2 linked regions of the Pigmentiphaga aceris genome follow. The main gene of each other region encodes a partner of the protein of the gene in region 2 in a complex. Links are inferred from orthologs where the notes say so. Each region holds a gene or a part of one and is shown on either strand. Other genes may lie near its edges. The genes, in order: accD and accB.

Region 1 (9,272 bases), 2.5 Mb from region 2 along the record:
CGTGGCGAAGGGCTTCAGGTCTTGCGCTATGGCCCCGGCGCGGAATATCAGCCGCACTATGACTTTTTCGATGCACAGGACGCAGGGACCGCTACGCACACCGCTGCCGGTGGCCAGCGCATCGGCACCTTGATTATCTACCTGCAAAGCCCCATCTCAGGGGGTGCCACGACTTTCCCGCAGATCGGGCTTGATGTCGCCCCCATACAGGGAAACGCGGTATTTTTTGCCTACCCACAAGCCACGCCAGCAAGCCTTACCTTGCATGCAGGCGCGCCAGTTACCGCCGGAGAAAAGTGGATTGCCACAAAATGGCTGCGTGTCAGGCGCTACGCGTAAACTGAAGGCATGGCGGAACAAAGTCTGCTGAGAAGCCCCAGCACGGCATGGCTTGTGGTTGGTGGTTTTCCTGGTCATGCCAGGCAGCCAGACACGTTGCCGGACTGCTTCTTTTCTTACCGCCTTTGCACGGACCACTCTTGACCGACAGGATCATCCCGCTCGTCGACGCGCGCAGCTTGCATGGCAAGCTGCCTGCCCCTGCACGCCCGCCCGTACCGGGCGAAGTGCTGCTGGACCGGCGTGCACGGGCATTGCGCGACCTGCGCATATCCGTGACCGATCGCTGCAACTTTCGCTGCGTGTACTGCATGCCCAAGGAAGTGTTCGACAAGGACTATGCTTACCTGCCGCATGGGTCTTTGCTCAGCTTCGAGGAAATTGCCCGGCTGTCCACGGTGTTCGCGCAGCACGGCACGGAAAAGCTGCGCCTGACGGGTGGCGAGCCACTGTTGCGCCGTCAGGTGGAATCTCTGATCGAATTGCTTGCCAAGATCCGCACACCTGCAGGCAAGCCCCTGGACCTGACACTGACTACCAACGCATCCTTGCTGGCCCGCAAAGCACGCGGCTTGGCGGCCGCTGGCCTGAATCGGGTCACGGTCAGCCTGGATGCCTTGGACGACAAGGTGTTCCGGGCGATGAACGATGTGGACTTTCCGGTCTCGGAAGTTCTGCGCGGCATTGATGCCGCTGCGGAGGCGGGTCTGGGGCCCGTCAAGGTGAACATGGTCGTCAAACGTGGCGTCAATGACGACCAGGTCTTGCCGATGGCCCGGTATTTCCGGGGCAGCGGCCACATTCTTCGCTTCATCGAATATATGGACGTTGGCGCATCCAACGGCTGGAACCTGAATGAAGTGGTGCCTTCGCGCACGCTGATCGAACAGTTGAGTGAGATTGCGCCACTGGTGCCGGTTGCAGCTGCCTATTCAGGCGAGGTTGCCGAACGCTGGCGCTACACCGACGGCAGCGGTGAAATCGGCGTCATTTCAAGCGTGACGCAGGCTTTCTGCGGCACCTGTACGCGCGCACGGCTGTCAACCGACGGCAAGCTCTACCTGTGCCTGTTCGCAGATCAGGGCTATGACCTGAAGACCTTGTTGCGCAACGGCGCAGATGACACGACCTTGGCTACCGCCATGGCGGGCATCTGGCAGCAACGCAATGACAACTACTCAGAGCGCCGCAGCGCCGACACCCAGCGCGCCAACAAGATCGAGATGAGTTATATCGGCGGTTGAGCACGTGCGTTCACCGATCCCTACCCACGATATTGCGGGCCTGATTCTGGCGGGTGGACAAGGCTCGCGCATGGGTGGCGTGGACAAGGGCTTGCAGGACTTGCATGGCCGCCCTTTGGTTGCCCATGTGCATGAACGACTGGCCGCCCAGGTGGCCACGGTGCTGATCAGCGCCAACCGCCATCACGACCAATACCGCGCGTGGAGCAGCCAGGTGCTGCCAGACAACATTGCCGACTACCCTGGCCCGCTGGCGGGCATTGAAGCCGCATTGACAGCCCTCGCATCACAAGCCCCCGCCCTGCCCTGGCTGGCAACGGTTCCCTGCGACGCGCCTTGCCTGCCTGCCAACCTGATCGAGCGACTGGCAACGGCGGCTGCCAACCAGCAATGCCACGTCGCCATTGCCCACCACGGCGACCGCGTGCACCCAGTCTTTGCGTTGATCCACATAGACAGCCTGCCCGCACTGCGCGCCTACATTGCCACCGGGCGCAGGCGGGCCGATGGCTGGTATGCCGACCTGCCACATGCCTACGCAGACTTCAGCGACGGCAAAGACGCGTTCATCAACGTGAACACACACGAAGAACTCGCCGCGCTGAGTTCGGCTCAGAAATAAAAAGGGGCTGGACCTTTGAAAGTCCAACCCCCTCTTCCCTACCGACTGCCTGAGATCAAACAGCCGAAATCACTTCCGCCGGCTGATTCGTCAAGATCGCCAGCAGGTGCGCAATTTCCTCACGCATCTTGCGACGGTCGACGATCATGTCGATAGCACCCTTTTCCAGCAGGAACTCGGCGCGCTGGAAGCCTTCCGGCAACTTTTCGCGCACGGTCTGCTCGATCACACGTGGGCCGGCAAAGCCGACCAAGGCCTTCGGCTCAACGATCACCACGTCGCCCATGAAGGCGAAGCTGGCCGACACACCACCCATGGTCGGATCGGTCAACACGCTGATGAAAGGCAGCTTGTTGGCCGCCAGACGAGTCAGCATGGCGTTGGTCTTGGCCATTTGCATCAGCGACAGCAAGCCTTCCTGCATACGCGCGCCGCCCGAAGCCGTCACGCAGATGAAGGGTACTTTCTGATCCAGCGCCTGCTGGGCACCACGCGCAAAGCGCTCGCCCACCACCGAGCCCATGGAGCCGCCCATGAATTCGAATTCAAAGCAGGCAACCACCACAGGAATGGCCAGAATCGAGCCGCCCATGGCGACCAGGGCATCGGTCTCACCGGTTTGCGCCATGGCATCTTGCAGACGGTCCGGGTACTTTTTCGAGTCCCTGAACTTCAGGCTGTCGATCGGCAGCGTGCCCACGCCGATCTCGTAGCGGCCTTCGGCGTCCAGCAAGGAATCGATGCGCTCGCGCGCGCCAATGCGCATGTGGTGGTCGCACTTCGGGCAGACCTGAAGGTTCTTGGCGAGGTCGTCGCTATACAGCACGGTCTCGCAGGACGGGCATTTGACCCACAGGCCTTCGGGTACCCGGCGTGCGGCACTGTCGGAGGTCTTGATCCGTGGGGGAAGCAGCTTATCGATCCAGCTCATGCGGATTTCCTTGTTTCATTGGGTGCGCTGCGCGGCGGCAACGCATCGAGCGCGTGGCGGATTGTACGCAACCACGCGCCCGCTGCGCGCGAAGCAAGCGCCGGCCAGTCGGCTTCCGGCGCATCTTTCACGGCGGTTTCAATTTCCTGGATGAGGCGCGTGCCAATTACCACCGCATCAGCAGTGCTGCCGACAGCCTGGGCACTGGCAGCATCACGGATGCCAAAGCCCACGCCAACCGGCAAAGAGATATGTTGACGAATGTCGTCAAGACGGCGGGCAACTTCAGTCGTGTCCAGGTTGCCGGCCCCCGTCACGCCCTTGAGCGAGACGTAATACACGTAGCCTCGCGCCACTTCACCGACGGACTTGATGCGGGCCTCAGTGGAAGTGGGTGCGAGCAGGAAAATCGGCGCCAAACCGTGCTGATCGAGCAGCGCGCCGAATTCCACCGACTCTTCCGGCGGGTAATCAACCACCAGCACTCCATCGACGCCAGCATCGACTGCCTGGCGCACAAAGGCTTCCTGACCCATGCGCTCGATGGGGTTGGCGTACCCCATCAAGACCACCGGCGTTTGCGTATCGGTCTGGCGGAATTCACGCACCAGGTCCAAGACCTTGCGCAGACCCACTTTGCGCGCCACGGCACGTTCGCTGGCGCGCTGAATCACCGGGCCATCGGCCATCGGGTCGGAGAACGGAACACCGAGTTCGATGATGTCCGCGCCGGCCTCGACCAGTGCGTGCATCACCGGCACGGTGCTTTCGGGCGACGGGTCACCCGTAGTGATGTAGGGAACCAAGGCCGGCGTGCCCTTTTCCGCGCGACGCGCGAAAGCGTCGGCAATGCGGGTGGACTTGGCAGACGAGGCAGAAGCAGATGAGAACGAAGTCGCGGTCATGATCGACATCTCCTTAGAAAGTGATGCCGGAACGTTCGCCGACGGTATGCATGTCCTTGTCGCCACGGCCGGACAGATTGACCAGCAGAATCTGGTCCGGCGACATGGTGGGTGCCAGACGCACAGCGTGCGCAATGGCGTGCGAGGACTCAAGCGCCGGAATGATGCCTTCAAGGCGGCAGCAATCATGGAAAGCGGCCAGCGCTTCTTCGTCGGTCACCGTGACGTACTCAGCGCGCGCGCTGTCCTTCAACCATGCGTGCTCGGGGCCGACGCCGGGATAGTCCAGACCCGCAGACACCGAATGGGTCTCGATCACTTGGCCGTCTTCGTCTTGCAGCACGTAGGTACGGTTGCCATGCAAGACACCTGCACGACCCAGCGTCAGGGACGCCGAGTGACGACCGGTATCCAGACCGTCGCCAGCCGCTTCCACGCCGATCAGCTTGACGGCATCGAAGGGGATGTAGGGGTGGAAGATGCCCATCGCGTTCGAGCCACCACCCACCGCTGCGATTATCGCATCGGGCTGACGGCCGGCAGCTTCAGGCATCTGTTCGATGCACTCGTTGCCAATGACCGTCTGGAAGTCGCGGACCATCATCGGATACGGATGCGGGCCTGCCACGGTGCCGATGATGTAGAAGGTCGATTCCACGTTGGTGACCCAGTCACGCATGGCTTCGTTCAAGGCGTCTTTCAGCGTGCGCGAACCCGATTCAACCGGCACCACAGTGGCACCCAGCAGCTTCATGCGATACACGTTGGCGGCTTGACGACGCACGTCTTCGCTGCCCATGTAGACCACGCATTCCATGCCGTAGCGCGCCGCGACCGTGGCCGTGGCCACGCCGTGCTGGCCGGCACCGGTTTCCGCGATCACGCGGCGCTTGCCCATGCGTTTTGCCAGCAATGCCTGGCCGATGCAGTTATTGACCTTGTGCGCACCGGTGTGATTCAGGTCTTCACGCTTCAACCAGATCTGCGCACCGCCCAGCTTTTCGGACCAGCGCTTGGCGTGGTAGACGGGGCTGGGGCGGCCCACGAAGTGCTTGAGCTCGTAGTTGTATTCAGCGACGAAATCGGGGTCGTGCTGATACTTGGCGTAGGTCTCGCGCAGTTCATCGATGGCCTGCATCAAGGTCTCGGCAACGAAGACGCCACCATAGGGACCAAAGTGACCGCGCGTATCCGGAAAGTCGTAAGTGCTCATGGAATTGAAGACTCGAAAATGGGGGATTCGAAGGTGTCTTGGGGACCGCAGGCATCGGCACACTGCCGAACGTCCTGCAAGTCCGAAGACCCGGCAATCGCGCCTTGGGTGGTCCACTTTTTGGGGCATGTCCCCAGGTGGTCAAACACCGTTGGCGCGTGGCGCGGTCAGCCTGTGGCGACCGCCAGCCCTGCCATCACGTCTGCGCCTGGCGCAGCTTGTCGTCGGCCAGCCTGACTTCAGTCACGAACTCGCGTATCCGTTCCGCGGACTTGATGCCGCGGGCAGATTCCACGCCGCTACTGACGTCGACCGCCGCCGGACGTATCGCCTGGATCGCTTGCGCCACATTTGAGGCATGCAACCCACCAGACAAAACGACCGGACGAGCGCTTGCGCTGCTGACCAGTGACCAATCGAATGTTCTCCCGCTACCGCCGTATCCGTCTGAGTGGCTGTCGAACAGCCAACCGGCGGCGGAGCCATAAGCTTCGCATGATTCTAACAAACCTGCGGCAGTATCGAGGCCCGGACCACCAACTCGGAAGGCCCGCAGGTACCGGTGGCCATAGCGTGCGCAGTCTTCTTCCAACTCATCGCCATGGAATTGCAGCAACTCCGGCCCGACCTCACCGCGTACTGCGTCGATTTCTTCCTTGCTGGCGTTGACGAACAAGGCCACCAGATCGACAAACGGCGGAATGCGTTTACGCAACTCGGCCGCGCGCGCAACGCTGAGTGCACGTGGGCTGGGCGGGTAAAACACCATGCCGATTGCATCGGCACCAGCCTCGACAACAGCGTCGATGTCTTCTTCGCGGGTCAGGCCGCAGATCTTGATACGGGTTCGGGTCATGACAGGATGATAACGTGGAGAGCGGTGTACACGCCGTTGATCGCCGCACACCACCTCCGATCATGCATACGGCGGTTCAGACTCCGAACCGGATCTCATCGCTGGCATCATGCAGCGGCAAGTCGAACTCGGCGGGGTAATCCACCCCAGTCAGATACAGGCCGTCGGGTGCAAAGGTAGGTGCCCCCTTGCGCCGATCACGGGCTGCCAGCACGTCTGCCATCCATTGGACAGATTCACGACCGCGACCAACGTAGGTCAAGGCACCCACAAAGTTGCGCACCATGTGATGCAAGAACGCGTTGGCGGTGAAAGAGAACACCACAAAGCGCCCGCGACGCGTGATGTCCAGGCGGTGCAAGGTGCGCACGGGCGACTTGGCCTGGCACTGCGACGCGCGGAAACTGCTGAAGTCGTGCTCGCCCAGCAAATACCCTGCTGCCTGCTGCATGGCTTCAACGTCAAGCGGATAGAAACTCCATCCCGCCTTGCCCGCCCACAAGGGCGAGCGCACCTGATCTTCCAACAGCAGGTAGACGTAGGAGCGCGCACGCGCTGAAAAGCGTGCATGGAAATCGGGGGATACTTCTCGCGCCCAGCGAATGGCAATGCTGGGTGGCAGATGCGCGTTCACGCCGCGCACCCAGGCCGTGTCGGCACGCAATACGGGGGCATCCAGATGAATCACCTGCATGGCGGCGTGCACACCGGTGTCGGTGCGCCCCGCACATACGGTGGGCACCGGCTGCCCGGCAAAGCGGGCGAGCGCGGCTTCCAGCGTGTCCTGCACCGTCAGGCCGTGGGGCTGCTTCTGCCAGCCCTGCCAGGCGCTTCCGTCGTAACTTACGCCCAGCGCGATCCTGGGCTGAACCACATCACTCATCTACCGTGTTACCGCAACGACGCCAGGGTCTCGCGAGCACGTTCCTGTTGGGCAGCGGTGCCGCCCTTGATGACGTCTTCGAGCAGCTCGCGGGCACCTTCCTTGTCGCCGATTTCAAGATAGGCGTCGGCCAGCTCCAGCTTGGACGCATTGTCTTCCGTCAGGTCCACGCCGACGGCGGGGTCGGGCGTGACCAACGGCGCGAACGCAGCGGTTGCCGGACGGGCAGGCTCGGGTTCAGTCTGCGGCCACTCGATTGCCGGCTCTGCGCGCGGCGGCGTGATGGGTGCCGACGGCACAACTGGCGGCACAGCCGGTGGTACAAGCGGCGCAACCGGTGCCGGCTCGGGTACCACGAGTTCGGGCACGTCGGCCGAGCTCTTCAACAAGCGCGGCGGCTCGTCATCTTCATCGGGCTCAACAGCGGCATTACGCGCAACCGCCTCGGCCGGCACGGGCTTGTCCAGGTCGAGGTTGAAGCCGAAGTCGACCGGGCGAACCGGCGGCGCGACTTCCTCGGCATGCGCAGCCAATTCTTCTTCATCGACTTCCGTCGCACGTACCGGTGCTGCCGGTTCAGCCCACGCCGGCGCAGCTGCCGAGGTTGCCAATGCGGCACCAGCAGCCAGCGCGCTCAGACGCTTTTCACGTCGACGGCGTGCGATCAGCAAGGCCAGCAGCAACAGGAACAGCACCGTCACCAGCGCGATGCCAATGCGTTGGGGCGTGGCAAAGGCTTGCAGACCAGATTCCGATGCATTGGCATCGGCTGCAGGCGTGGTGGTCTCGGGCTTGGCCGTGCCATCACCGACAGGCGTCTCACCAGGCGCAACTGGCGCGACTGTTTGTGCAGCAACCGGGGCGGCGGGTGCCGGTGCAGCGGGCGCTGTCACTGCCGGACCGGCAGGGGCAGCCAAGGCCGCGGCCGATGCCGCACTTGCACGGGCTTCGGCTTCCGCCAAGGCTGCGCTTTGCACGGTCAGCAAACGCTGCATATCTGCAACATTGCGCTCAAGTTCCGTGACGCGCGATTGTGCCTCTTGCAGCGCCTTGTCCTTGGACGCGAGTTCTTCCGCAGACCGATCTGCGACGTCTTGCGCCGCGCGCACGTTGTTGCCACTTCCGCCCGTGCCGGCAGCAGCCGGGCCGGCGGCAGACAGGCGCAGACGATCACGCTCATCAGGGGCCGGGGCAGCCTTGTCGGAGGTCGTGGCAGAGATCGTGCCCGATGCCTGTTGCGGCGTGGCCGCAGTGCCGCCACGACGCGCGGTCGCGCCGCTACGTCCGGCACGCAGGCGTTCGAATTCGGCTTGCTGGGTGGCCAGGTTGCGGCGTGCGGCAGCCTGGTCGATGCTGCGAACGGTTTCTGCATCGGGGACACGCAAGGTGGACCCGGCGCGCAAGCGGTTCACATTGCCACTGTCGAAGGCCGACGGATTGGCCTGTTGCAAGGCCACCAGAATCTGTTCAAGGCTGGCACCGGTATAACCGATGCGTTGCGCAACACCGCTGAGCGTATCGCCGCGCGCCACACGAATCTCGGACGTGGTGGTCGCGCCGCGCAGCGGTGCCGGGGGATCGACGAAGAAGGAATACTGTCGAATGAACCGGCCGCTTGCCCAGTTCAAGTCGACCAGCAGGTCAACGACACGTGCCTCGATGGGCGCATCGGAGCTGACCCGGACCACCTTGCGGCCGTCGGGCAAGTCCGCCAGCGCGACACGCACCGAGGACAGGAAATCAGGATGATCGAGTTGGGTCTGACGATAGATCTCGGCAGGCGCAAGCGCAGCACGCAAGGACTCGGCCTCGCCAGGCTGCACCGCAGTCACTTCGATCTGGGCGCGTAGCGGCTCCCCCGAGCCCGACAACACCGTCAATCGTCCCAGGCTTGCCGCCTGGCCGGCCGAAGCCGTCAATATCCCACCCGCTGCCAATACCACCAGTGCAGCTTTGCGCACCCGCTCCGACGCCGTGGTCTCGGCCCGGTCCAACCCAAATGAATCGCGAAGCACGCCGCTTCCCCGTATTTCTTCTAATCGGCCGAACATAACATCGGGCTCATAGCTGAGCAAGCGAAGACGTAAGCCTGGCGCGCCTCAGGGCTCGATTGTCAGCTCTGCAGTGAAACCGTAACCCACGCCGTGATAGGTATTGACAGGCAGCACAACTGAGGTTTCATGCATGACTTTCTGACGCAGACGTCGAACCATCGAGTCCAGGCGACGTTGGTCATAGGTCAGATAATCATCGCCGAATGCCGCAACGATGCGCTTGCG
Region 2 (9,178 bases):
AGCTCCGGCCGCCAAGAAAGCAGCACCGGCAAAGGCCGCTCCTGCAGCCAAGAAGGCCCCCGCTGCCAAGAAGGCTCCGGCAGGCAAGAAGGCAACTGTCGTGACCCAGGCTCCGGCCGAAGCCACCGCAGCACCGGCCAAGGCAGCTCCGGCCGCCGCACCGGAAGCACCGGCCAAGAAGGCTCCGGCCCGCAAGGCTGCACCGAAGAAGGCCGCGCCGGCTCCGGCAACGCCGCCGTCGACCGCTGCCGCACCCGGTGCCAAGACCGCACTGAACCCGGCCGCAGCATGGCCGTTCCCGACGGGCAGCCGTCCCTGAGTTCGGCTGGGCAATACGCGTTCGCGCATGTTGCCCGTCGTACTTTGATCGATGCGGGAACACGGATGCGGTGTATGCCGCAGCCGTAACCCATGCGCAGCGCGCATGGGTGCAAAGCCCTCCACCAGGACCTGTCCTGGCGGGGGGCTTTTTCATTGGCGCGGCCGATAAAGCGCGTGCGACAATCGCGCTATCGCTTGCCTGGCCGCAGCGCGCGGCCTTCTTGGAGTTTGGATGTTCAGTGACATCGCGCGTTTTTTGATCGACATCTTCTTCACGCTGTTTGGTGCCGTGCTGTTGTTGCGCGCCTGGATGCAGAACGTGCGCCTTGCGCCCGGCAATCCGGTTGCTCGCGGCGTGTTTCAGGCAACCGACTGGATCGTCAAACCTCTGCGCCGTGTCATTCCAGGCGCGGGTGGCATCGACTGGGCGTCGATCGTCGCGGCCTGGCTGGTGGCACTGGTGTTCCTGGTGCTGACCTTGGCAGTCATTGGCGGCAACCCGCTGATGCTGTTCCCGATGGGCTTTGCGATTGCGCTGCTGACCGTGCTGAAGTGGGCGCTGAATCTGCTGTTGTGGATGACGCTGATCATGGCCGTGCTGTCCTGGGTCAATCCAAGCGCACCAGCCATGCCGCTGCTGTACCAGCTGACTGCCCCCTTCCTGAACCCCCTGCGTCGCGTTACGCCGCGTCTGGGCGGCTTCGACATGGCCCCGCTGCTGCTGTTTGTCATCGTGCAGGTGCTGCTGATGGTCGTGGCACGACTCAGCGCCACCTGGTTCGGGTGGTAAGCGCTGCAAGGATGGAGGAAGGCGTGGGTACGGGCGCGATCGGCTGATCGGCTCGTGCGCATGCAGAACCAAGAAATGCAGAACAAAAAAAGCGGTGCGTGATCCAATCACGCACCGCTTTTTTATTGCCTGGACTGCGGCTGGCGAAGCTGAAATCAAGACATGATCAGCATCTGACAAGGACCGAACGAAGATTCATCGTCTGTGCCGGTCGCTAGCCTTCAGATCAGCCAAGACCGGCATGGTGCTGATCCGTGACGATCAGCCCATGACACCAATCAGTGTGTTACGCGCGTCACGCCGCCACCGGACATCACGCGCACGCGATCGCCAGGACGGAAGGTCTCATCAGCATCTTGGGTAATCGCACGAAGGTCACCGTTGGCATATTCCACGGTGATCTCCAGGCCACGGCGCTTGGAGGCGCTGCCTTCAACCGCCTGACCGGCAATACCGCCAACCACGGCACCCAGCACCGTCGTCAGAATCTGGCCGCGGCCACCGCCCATGGTGCTGCCGGCCACGCCGCCAACAATCGCACCGGCACCGGTACCCACACCAGTCTGGCCGCCGTCGATGGTGACTTCACGCACCGATTCAACGGTGGCAATACGCACGGTCTGTTCACGCTGTGCCTGGCTACGCGAGTAGCCGGAATTCGAGCTGTTGCCGGTCGCGCAGCCGGCTGTGATCGCAAGCGCCGACACCGCAGCGCCGATCGCCAGCCAACGGCGCGCACGCGTTGCAGCGCCCGAGGCAGAAGAGGAAATGCGAGCTATCGTCATGATCTGGTCCTGAAAACCCCGCTACGCGTGGCGCGCAGCAAGGACATGGCTTGATGCCAAATAATTTAGACGCTTTTGTTCCGAACAGGTTCTCCAGCAATATGGAGAACCGTGCCCGAATGTTTCAGCTGGCTTTTCAGCCTGCGATAGCGGCTTCAGGCAGGCTCAGGCCATAGGCGGCCTTGAGCTGGCCCGCGATGTCTTCGCGGCTAGGCGCGTGGTTCTGCGGACCGCGTTCGGCGATCTTGATCGAGCCCATCAGATTGCCCAGGCTGCACGCGTCAACCCAGTTCCAGCCCGAGATCAGACCGAACAGCAGGCCGGCACGATGTGCATCGCCGCAACCAGTCGGATCGACCACTTGCGCTGCGGCCACGGGCGCAACCGTGGTTTCCACGCCCTTCACGATCACCGTGGCACCTTCTTCACCATGCGTGACCACCACGGCGTCCAGCGACTGCGACAGTTCGGCCAGGCTGCGACCCGTGCGTTGCACCACGACCGATGCCTCGTAGTCGTTGACCGTGAGTGCACGTGCCATCTTCAGCATGCGGGTCAGGTCTTCACCATCGAACAGCGGCATGGCCTGACCCAGATCGAAGATGAAGGGCACACCACGCGCATGCAGGCGTTCTGCGTGCGCGAACATCGCATCCTTGGCATCGGGGGCGACGATTGCCCACTCGCCCGGCGCGTCGCGCAGGTCGTTGGCAGCAGACAAGGCCATTGCGCCCGGGTGGAAGGCGGTGATCTGGTTATCCGACAGATCGGTGGTGATGAAACACTGGGCTGTGTACGACTCCGATGCCACCTTCACCCAGCGGGTGTCGATGCCCAGGTCTTTCAGGCGCGTCTGGTAGTCCAGGCCGTCCTGGCCGACCGTAGCCACCGGAATCGGCTGACCGCCCAGCAACTTGAGGTTGTAGGCGATGTTGCCGGCGCAGCCACCGAATTCCTTGCGCATGGTCGGCACCAGGAACGACACGCTCAGCTTGTGCACCTGCTCAGGAAGAATGTGTTCCTGGAATTGGCCTTCGAACACCATGATCGAGTCGAAAGCGATGGAGCCGCAGATGATTACCGGTGCAGACATGGAAAAGCCTTAAGGGAAGAATACGGACAAGCGATAACCGGACACCGGCTCGGCAGGTGGGTCCACGGGAACCCGCAAGCTGCGCTCGCTGCGCGCCGGCATGGGCTTGGAAACGGTATCGGCGGGAAGGTAGTCAGACGGTGACAGCACACGGCGCACCACTGCTGCATCGCTCAGATCGGTCAGCGTCAGTTCGATGGACGGCCAGGGCTGGGGCAGCGAATGCCGGTTGCGCAGCACCACGCGCAAGGCCAATCGGTTGGCCGCGCCCGGCTCGGTGGCAGCATTGGTATCGCTGTGCCAGGGTTCGAGCGCCGACGATTCGATCGACAGCAATTCAGGGTGGCGCGGATAACCGACGGTACAGCCCAGCGCCCCGCACAGCGATGTCAGCACCGGGCGCGTGATCGGCAGATCGGTGGCGATCTCGTCACGCCACACCCAGATCGCCTGAGCCCCCAGCACCAGCGCCGCCATCAGCACGCCCACGACCCAAGGCCATACGCGCCGGGGGGTGGGTGCTTCGGCAGGCTCTTCCAGCAGGCCACGCGGGGGCGCATCGACCACGAGGGGTGCCGCCAGCTCGGCGGTATCCTCGGTTGCCGGGTCCCAGGCGTAGATCGGTTCGGCAGGCGCATCACGATCGGCGTCGGACGTCACCGGGGCGGTCGGGTCGGCGGATTCGCGGCGCAATTCTGGCACCGCCATGTCCTCAGCGGTTTCCGCTTCGGCATCGGCACGCAGGCGGGCCTGCAGATCGGGAATGCTGCCATCGGCGCGGGTACGCAGACGAGGAGCCGGCAATCCGTTGTCGATGATGCTGGCGCGCACGTTGGATGCACCGGTTGGCTGCCCCGATTCGGCGGCTCTGGGCGAGCGCATCACAGCCGGCGCAGCGGCCGGATTCAAGGTGTCACTGCTGTCGACAAAACGCGGCTCGCGACGCTGGTCCACACCCTCTGGCACATCGCGTGCACCGAAGGATTGCGGAGCATGCAACAGGTTCGCATCGCCACTGGGTGCAAGCGGAATCGGTTCGTGCAAACTGGGTTCGCGTGCGCCGACACCGTGGGCGGATGCATCGTCAGCCTTCACGTCTGGAAGGTCGCGCGCGGCGCTCGATGCGGGGGCAGGTGCTGGCGCAGCAGCGGCAGAGCGCGCAGGAATCGGCCGCACGGGCTGGGCCAGTGAGGGACGGAAGCTCGGCCGAGGCTCAGGCGGCTTGGGCGCGACGGGCGCAGGCGGCACCGTGCCTGTCGGGGACGACGCGGGCGCTGCGGGTTTGCTTTCTGCGGGTTTGCTGTCTGCCAACGGCGGGTTGACAGGCGCGGGCTTGGGTGATGCCACATCGGGCACGGCACCCGGGCCTGCGCTCGGCACGCCACCAAGGGCCGAAGACGCAGCCCCAACTGCCGACGCCCCTGACAAACCATCCTTGGACGACTTGACGGGTGTATCCACAACCGGCTTCGGCGGTGCAGTATCGGCAGGCGCGGGCGGTTCTGACGCGGGTGGCGTCTGCGGCAAGACCAGGCGCGTAGACGGTCCGAGCAAGGCCGGGTCCACCGGTTCGCTCAGCGTTTCCGGCGAGGGCGATGCGGCCGGTTCAGCGACCGGGGCCGCTGGTACAGGCTCGGGATCGGGTTCCGGCAAACGTTCGGGAATCGGCGGCACGATCGGTGTCGGCGGCGGCGCGTCGACAAACGTCGGGGTCATCGGTTCGATCGGTGGCGGCACGATGGGCGTGCTGCCACTGGCCGGCAAGGCCATCGGATCGACTTCGAACTGATTTTGCCGACCGTCGAAGATTGCCGAACACGCGCCACAGCGCACCAGCCCGTCATGCAGGCGGAGCTGGTCGGCAACAAGACGGAATGCGGTGCCGCACTGCGGACACCGGGTAGCAAGAGCCATGGTCACCTGGACTCTGTAAAGAAACGTGGTGCGGCCGGTCGGCCGCACCACTTATGCGGGGCGTTGCCCGTGCAGGCAGACCCAGCCGTCGCGAGCTTGCCAGACGCTGATATTCAACCACGTTGCATACACGGCCGCGACCTCTTCGGCCTGACGTTCGAGCACGCCGGACAAGACCAAGTGGCCACCCGGCAGCACACGTTCGCACAACATCGGTGCCAACACCTTCAAAGGGTTGGACAGAATATTGGCCACCACGACATCGGCACGCCATCCGGCATGCGTGTCGGGCAAGCCAGCATCGATTTCCACATCGTTGGCCTGCGCATTGTCATGCGCCGACTGAACGGCCTGCGGATCGATGTCGATACCTACCGTGGGACCTGCGCCCAGCTTGCGCGCGGCAATCGCCAGAATGCCGGACCCGCAACCGTAGTCCAGCACGCGCTGGCCGGCCTGCAGGTTGCTGGCCAGCCACGACAGGCACAGGTGCGTCGTGGGATGGCTGCCGGTACCGAAGGCCAGGCCCGGATCAAGCCGGATCACCACGCCATCCACGCCCGCAGGCGAGGCAACGCGGGCTTCACCCGGCACATCGTGCCAGGTGGGCACGATCCAGATCCGGCCGTCTACCGCAATGGGTTCGAACTGAGACTGGGTCAAGCGCACCCAGTCGGCGTCCGGCACCTCACGCAGCGTCCAGGCGGGCGCTGCGTCAAGGCTCAACGCGCCGCTGGCCTGATCCATCAGCTGTGCCGGGTCGTCGCCGTCGGCGATCAGCGCAACCACACGATTGCGTGACCACGCCTGCACGTCAGGCTCCAGGCCGGGTTCACCGAACAAGGGCTGTTCGGCCTGGGTACCTTCGTCGGCGTCTTCCACCGACACCGACAGCGCGCCGGCGTCGAGCAAGGCATCGGATAGCGACTCAGCGAGCGCTTCAGGACAATCTAGAACCAGTTCGCGCACGATTTACGCCGGACGTTGAGCAAGACGATGCTCAAGATAGTGGATGGTGGTACCGCCTTCAACGAAACGCGCGTCGACCATCAGCTCGCGATGCAGCGGCACGTTGGTCGAAATGCCTTCCACCACCATTTCCGACAAGGCGATGCGCATGCGGGCCAGGGCCTGCTCGCGGGTGTCGCCGTAAGTGATGATCTTGGCGATCATCGAGTCGTAATTCGGCGGCACGAAGTAGCCGTTGTAGACGTGCGAATCGACACGCACGCCAGGACCACCCGGCACATGCCAGTTAGTGATGCGGCCAGGGCTGGGCGTGAAGCGGAACGCATCTTCTGCGTTGATCCGGCATTCGATCGCATGACCCTTGAACTGGATGTCGCGCTGACGCAGACGGAATTTCTCGCCAGCGGCTACACGGATCTGTTCCTGCACCAGGTCGATGCCAGTGATGGCTTCGGTGACCGGGTGTTCAACCTGAATGCGGGTGTTCATTTCAATGAAATAGAACTCGCCGTTTTCATACAGGAATTCGAAGGTACCCGCGCCGCGATAACCCATCTTGCGGCAGGCTTCCGCGCAACGATCGCCGATACGGTCGATCAGGCGACGCGGAATGTGCGGTGCCGGTGCTTCTTCGATGATCTTCTGGTGGCGACGCTGCATCGAGCAATCGCGCTCGCCCAGCCAGACGGCGCTGCGCAGGCCGTCGGCCAACACCTGGATTTCCACATGGCGAGGGTTCTCGAGGAACTTCTCCATGTAGACCTCGGGGTTGTTGAACGCCGCCCCGGCCTCTGAGCGCGTCATGGTGACGGCGTTCAGCAGTGCAGCTTCGGTGTGCACCACGCGCATGCCACGGCCACCGCCGCCGCCTGCTGCCTTGATGATGACCGGATAGCCAACCTGACGTGCAATCTGCACGATTTCTTTCGGATCTTCCGGCAACGCGCCTTCGGAACCTGGCACCACCGGCACACCAGCGGCAATCATTGCCTGCTTGGCGCTGACCTTGTCGCCCATCAGGCGAATGGTTTCCGGGCGCGGGCCGATGAAGACGAAGCCGCTTTTCTCGACACGTTCGGCAAAGTCGGCGTTCTCGGACAGGAAACCGTAACCGGGGTGGATTGCCTCGGCATCGGTGACTTCAGCGGCCGAGATGATCGCGGGGACATTGAGGTAGCTGTCGCGCGAAGGCGCGGGGCCGATACACACCGCCTCGTCAGCGAGTCGGACGTACTTGGCGTCGCGGTCGGCTTCGGAGTAGACGACAACGGTCTTGATGCCCATCTCGCGGCAAGCGCGCTGAATACGCAGCGCGATCTCGCCCCGATTGGCAATCAGGATCTTTTCGAACATGAATGGCTTTCCTGAAGGTGGCGCAGGCACAGCTTCGCCGAGCGACGCCGGATCGGCGTCTGGCTGCGGGAGCGTGTCTCCTGCCCGGACCATGGGAATCGGTATTGGCGTCTTAGCCGATCACGAACAACGGCTGACCGTACTCTACCGGCTGGCCGTTTTCGACCAGGATTTCCTTGATCGTGCCGGATTTGTCGGCTTCGATCTCGTTCAGCAGCTTCATCGCTTCAATGATGCAAAGCGGATCGCCTTCCTTGACCGACTGGCCGACTTCGATGAAGGCCGGCGAGCCCGGGTTCGGGGCGCGGTAGAAGGTACCGACCATCGGCGACTTCACGACGTGGCCTTGAACGGCAGCAGGCGCGACGGGTGCAGCAGCAACCGGTGCGACTTCGGCAACGGGTGCCACGGGCAGCGGTGCAGCCGTAGCAGCGCCGACACCACCGACTTGTCCACCTTGCGGGAACTTGACGATACGGACCTTACCTTCGCCTTCCGTGATTTCCAGTTCGGCGATGCCCGATTCGGCCACGAGGTCGATCAGGGTCTTGAGCTTTCTGAGATCCATGGGTTTATTCCCAAAAAAAACCGTTGGGCAGGGCCACGCATCCGCTTATAGCGCCACGAAGCCACACCAGCAACATTCAAATTCAATGGTCGAGCGCAAAACGCACCGCGGCTTCATAGCCGTCGGCGCCCAGTCCGGCAATCACGCCGACCGCCAGGTCAGACAAATAGGAGTGGTGCCGGAATGGCTCGCGCTTGTGTACGTTGGACAGGTGCACTTCGATGAAGGGCAACGCCACTGCGGCGAATGCATCGCGAATTGCCACGCTCGTATGGGTGAACGCAGCAGGATTGATGACGATGAACTCAGTGCCATCGAGGCGGGCCTGCTGGATACGATCGACCAGCACCCCTTCATGATTGCTTTGGAAGGAGGTCAGGGTCGCGCCGCGTGCCTGGGCTTGCTCGACCAATCTGGCTTCAATGTCGGCCAAAGTGAGCGCGCCATAGATGGCGGGCTCGCGCGTGCCGAGCAGATTGAGATTGGGGCCGTGCAGAACCAGGATGCGTGTAGCCATACTTGCAGGTCGAGTGCCGAAGGCCGCGATTTTCACGCAGAACGCGGCACGTTGTCTATCGGTTACACAAAAAAGTCGAAAAGCGCGCCATTTTCCCAGATTCCGGAAGGCCGCGCTGATCGAGGCTGCGTCAAGCTGTGACGGCGTTCACCGAAGCCAAGATCGCTTCCGGTTTGATCCGGCCGGAAATACGCTCGATTACTCGTCCATTGGCGTCGATCAGCACGGTAAACGGCAGTCCGCCCGTGGTGTTGCCCAATTCACGAGACAATTCCGAGCCAGTTACCCCCGCCACCAGCAGAGGATACGACACCGGCACTTTTTTTGTGAATTCGTTGATGTTCTTGGCGGAATCGATGCCGATGCCGACAATCTGGGCGCGTGTGCCGAACTGGGTCTGCAAACGATCCAGGTCAGGCATCTCGTCCACGCAGGGCGGACACCAGGTCGCCCAGAAATTCACCACCATTACCTTGCCGCGCCAGGTTGCCATCGACGCCGGCGTGCCGTCAGGGGCTGCCATGGTCTGATCGAACATCAGGCGCACGGCGGGGTCTCCACCGCCGCCCTGACGTCGCCACGCAATCAGGCCGCCCGCACCTGCGGCCGCCAGACCGGTTGCCCCGTAGATCAGCAGACTGCGTCGCTTCATTCCTCACCTTTCTGATTCGCGGCCACTTCGGTTGCCGCCAACAAACGTTTCAGTGCCTGGGCATTACCCCGATCGGTACGGCCATCGCTGTTTGCCCGCAGCGCACCGCGCAGGGCTTCGGGCGGGTAGATGCAGACCATCACCCCTTCCTTGTCTCGCATGAAGTACAGCGCTTCCACCGTGCCCCGACCACGGAAATCGGGACGCTCGCCCACT

Evidence for each region.
Region 1: the proteins of accB (region 2) and accD are in contact, whole or in part, in a solved structure (PDB 8UXZ), measured with the Escherichia coli proteins. The link is inferred for Pigmentiphaga aceris from one-to-one orthologs.

The regions. Positions count from the first base shown.
Region 1 is NZ_CP043046.1:3,414,851-3,424,122, forward strand. What follows is about bases 1,199-4,185. They hold accD (acetyl-CoA carboxylase, carboxyltransferase subunit beta), read right to left. Parts: upstream 3,137-4,185; coding sequence 2,261-3,136; downstream 1,199-2,260. Other genes in these bases: moaA (GTP 3',8-cyclase MoaA), read left to right, coding at 1,199-1,583; mobA (molybdenum cofactor guanylyltransferase MobA), read left to right, coding at 1,588-2,205; trpA (tryptophan synthase subunit alpha), read right to left, coding at 3,133-4,041; trpB (tryptophan synthase subunit beta), read right to left, coding at 4,055-4,185. In the rest of the region: FXN63_RS14790 (2OG-Fe(II) oxygenase), read left to right, coding at 1-339; more of moaA, read left to right, coding at 480-1,198; more of trpB, read right to left, coding at 4,186-5,254; FXN63_RS14820 (phosphoribosylanthranilate isomerase), read right to left, coding at 5,451-6,110; tRNA pseudouridine(38-40) synthase TruA, read right to left, coding at 6,187-6,993; FXN63_RS14830 (motility hub landmark protein FimV), read right to left, coding at 7,002-9,008; FXN63_RS14835 (response regulator transcription factor), read right to left, coding at 9,093-9,272.
Region 2 is NZ_CP043046.1:930,799-939,976, reverse strand. Bases 6,066-8,958 are described here. They hold accB (acetyl-CoA carboxylase biotin carboxyl carrier protein), read right to left. Parts: upstream 7,794-8,958; coding sequence 7,338-7,793; downstream 6,066-7,337. Other genes in these bases: FXN63_RS03825 (TlpA family protein disulfide reductase), read right to left, coding at 8,441-8,958; aroQ (type II 3-dehydroquinate dehydratase), read right to left, coding at 7,876-8,310; accC (acetyl-CoA carboxylase biotin carboxylase subunit), read right to left, coding at 6,066-7,225. In the rest of the region: FXN63_RS03870 (histone H1), read left to right, coding at 1-319; FXN63_RS03865 (YggT family protein), read left to right, coding at 554-1,111; FXN63_RS03860 (outer membrane lipoprotein), read right to left, coding at 1,390-1,896; FXN63_RS03855 (carbohydrate kinase family protein), read right to left, coding at 2,033-2,989; FXN63_RS03850 (zinc-ribbon and DUF3426 domain-containing protein), read right to left, coding at 2,999-4,903; prmA (50S ribosomal protein L11 methyltransferase), read right to left, coding at 4,955-5,872; more of accC, read right to left, coding at 5,876-6,065; more of FXN63_RS03825, read right to left, coding at 8,959-8,962; FXN63_RS03820 (UDP-N-acetylmuramate--alanine ligase), read right to left, coding at 8,959-9,178. UniProt on the Escherichia coli protein: This protein is a component of the acetyl coenzyme A carboxylase complex; first, biotin carboxylase catalyzes the carboxylation of the carrier protein and then the transcarboxylase transfers the carboxyl group to form malonyl-CoA.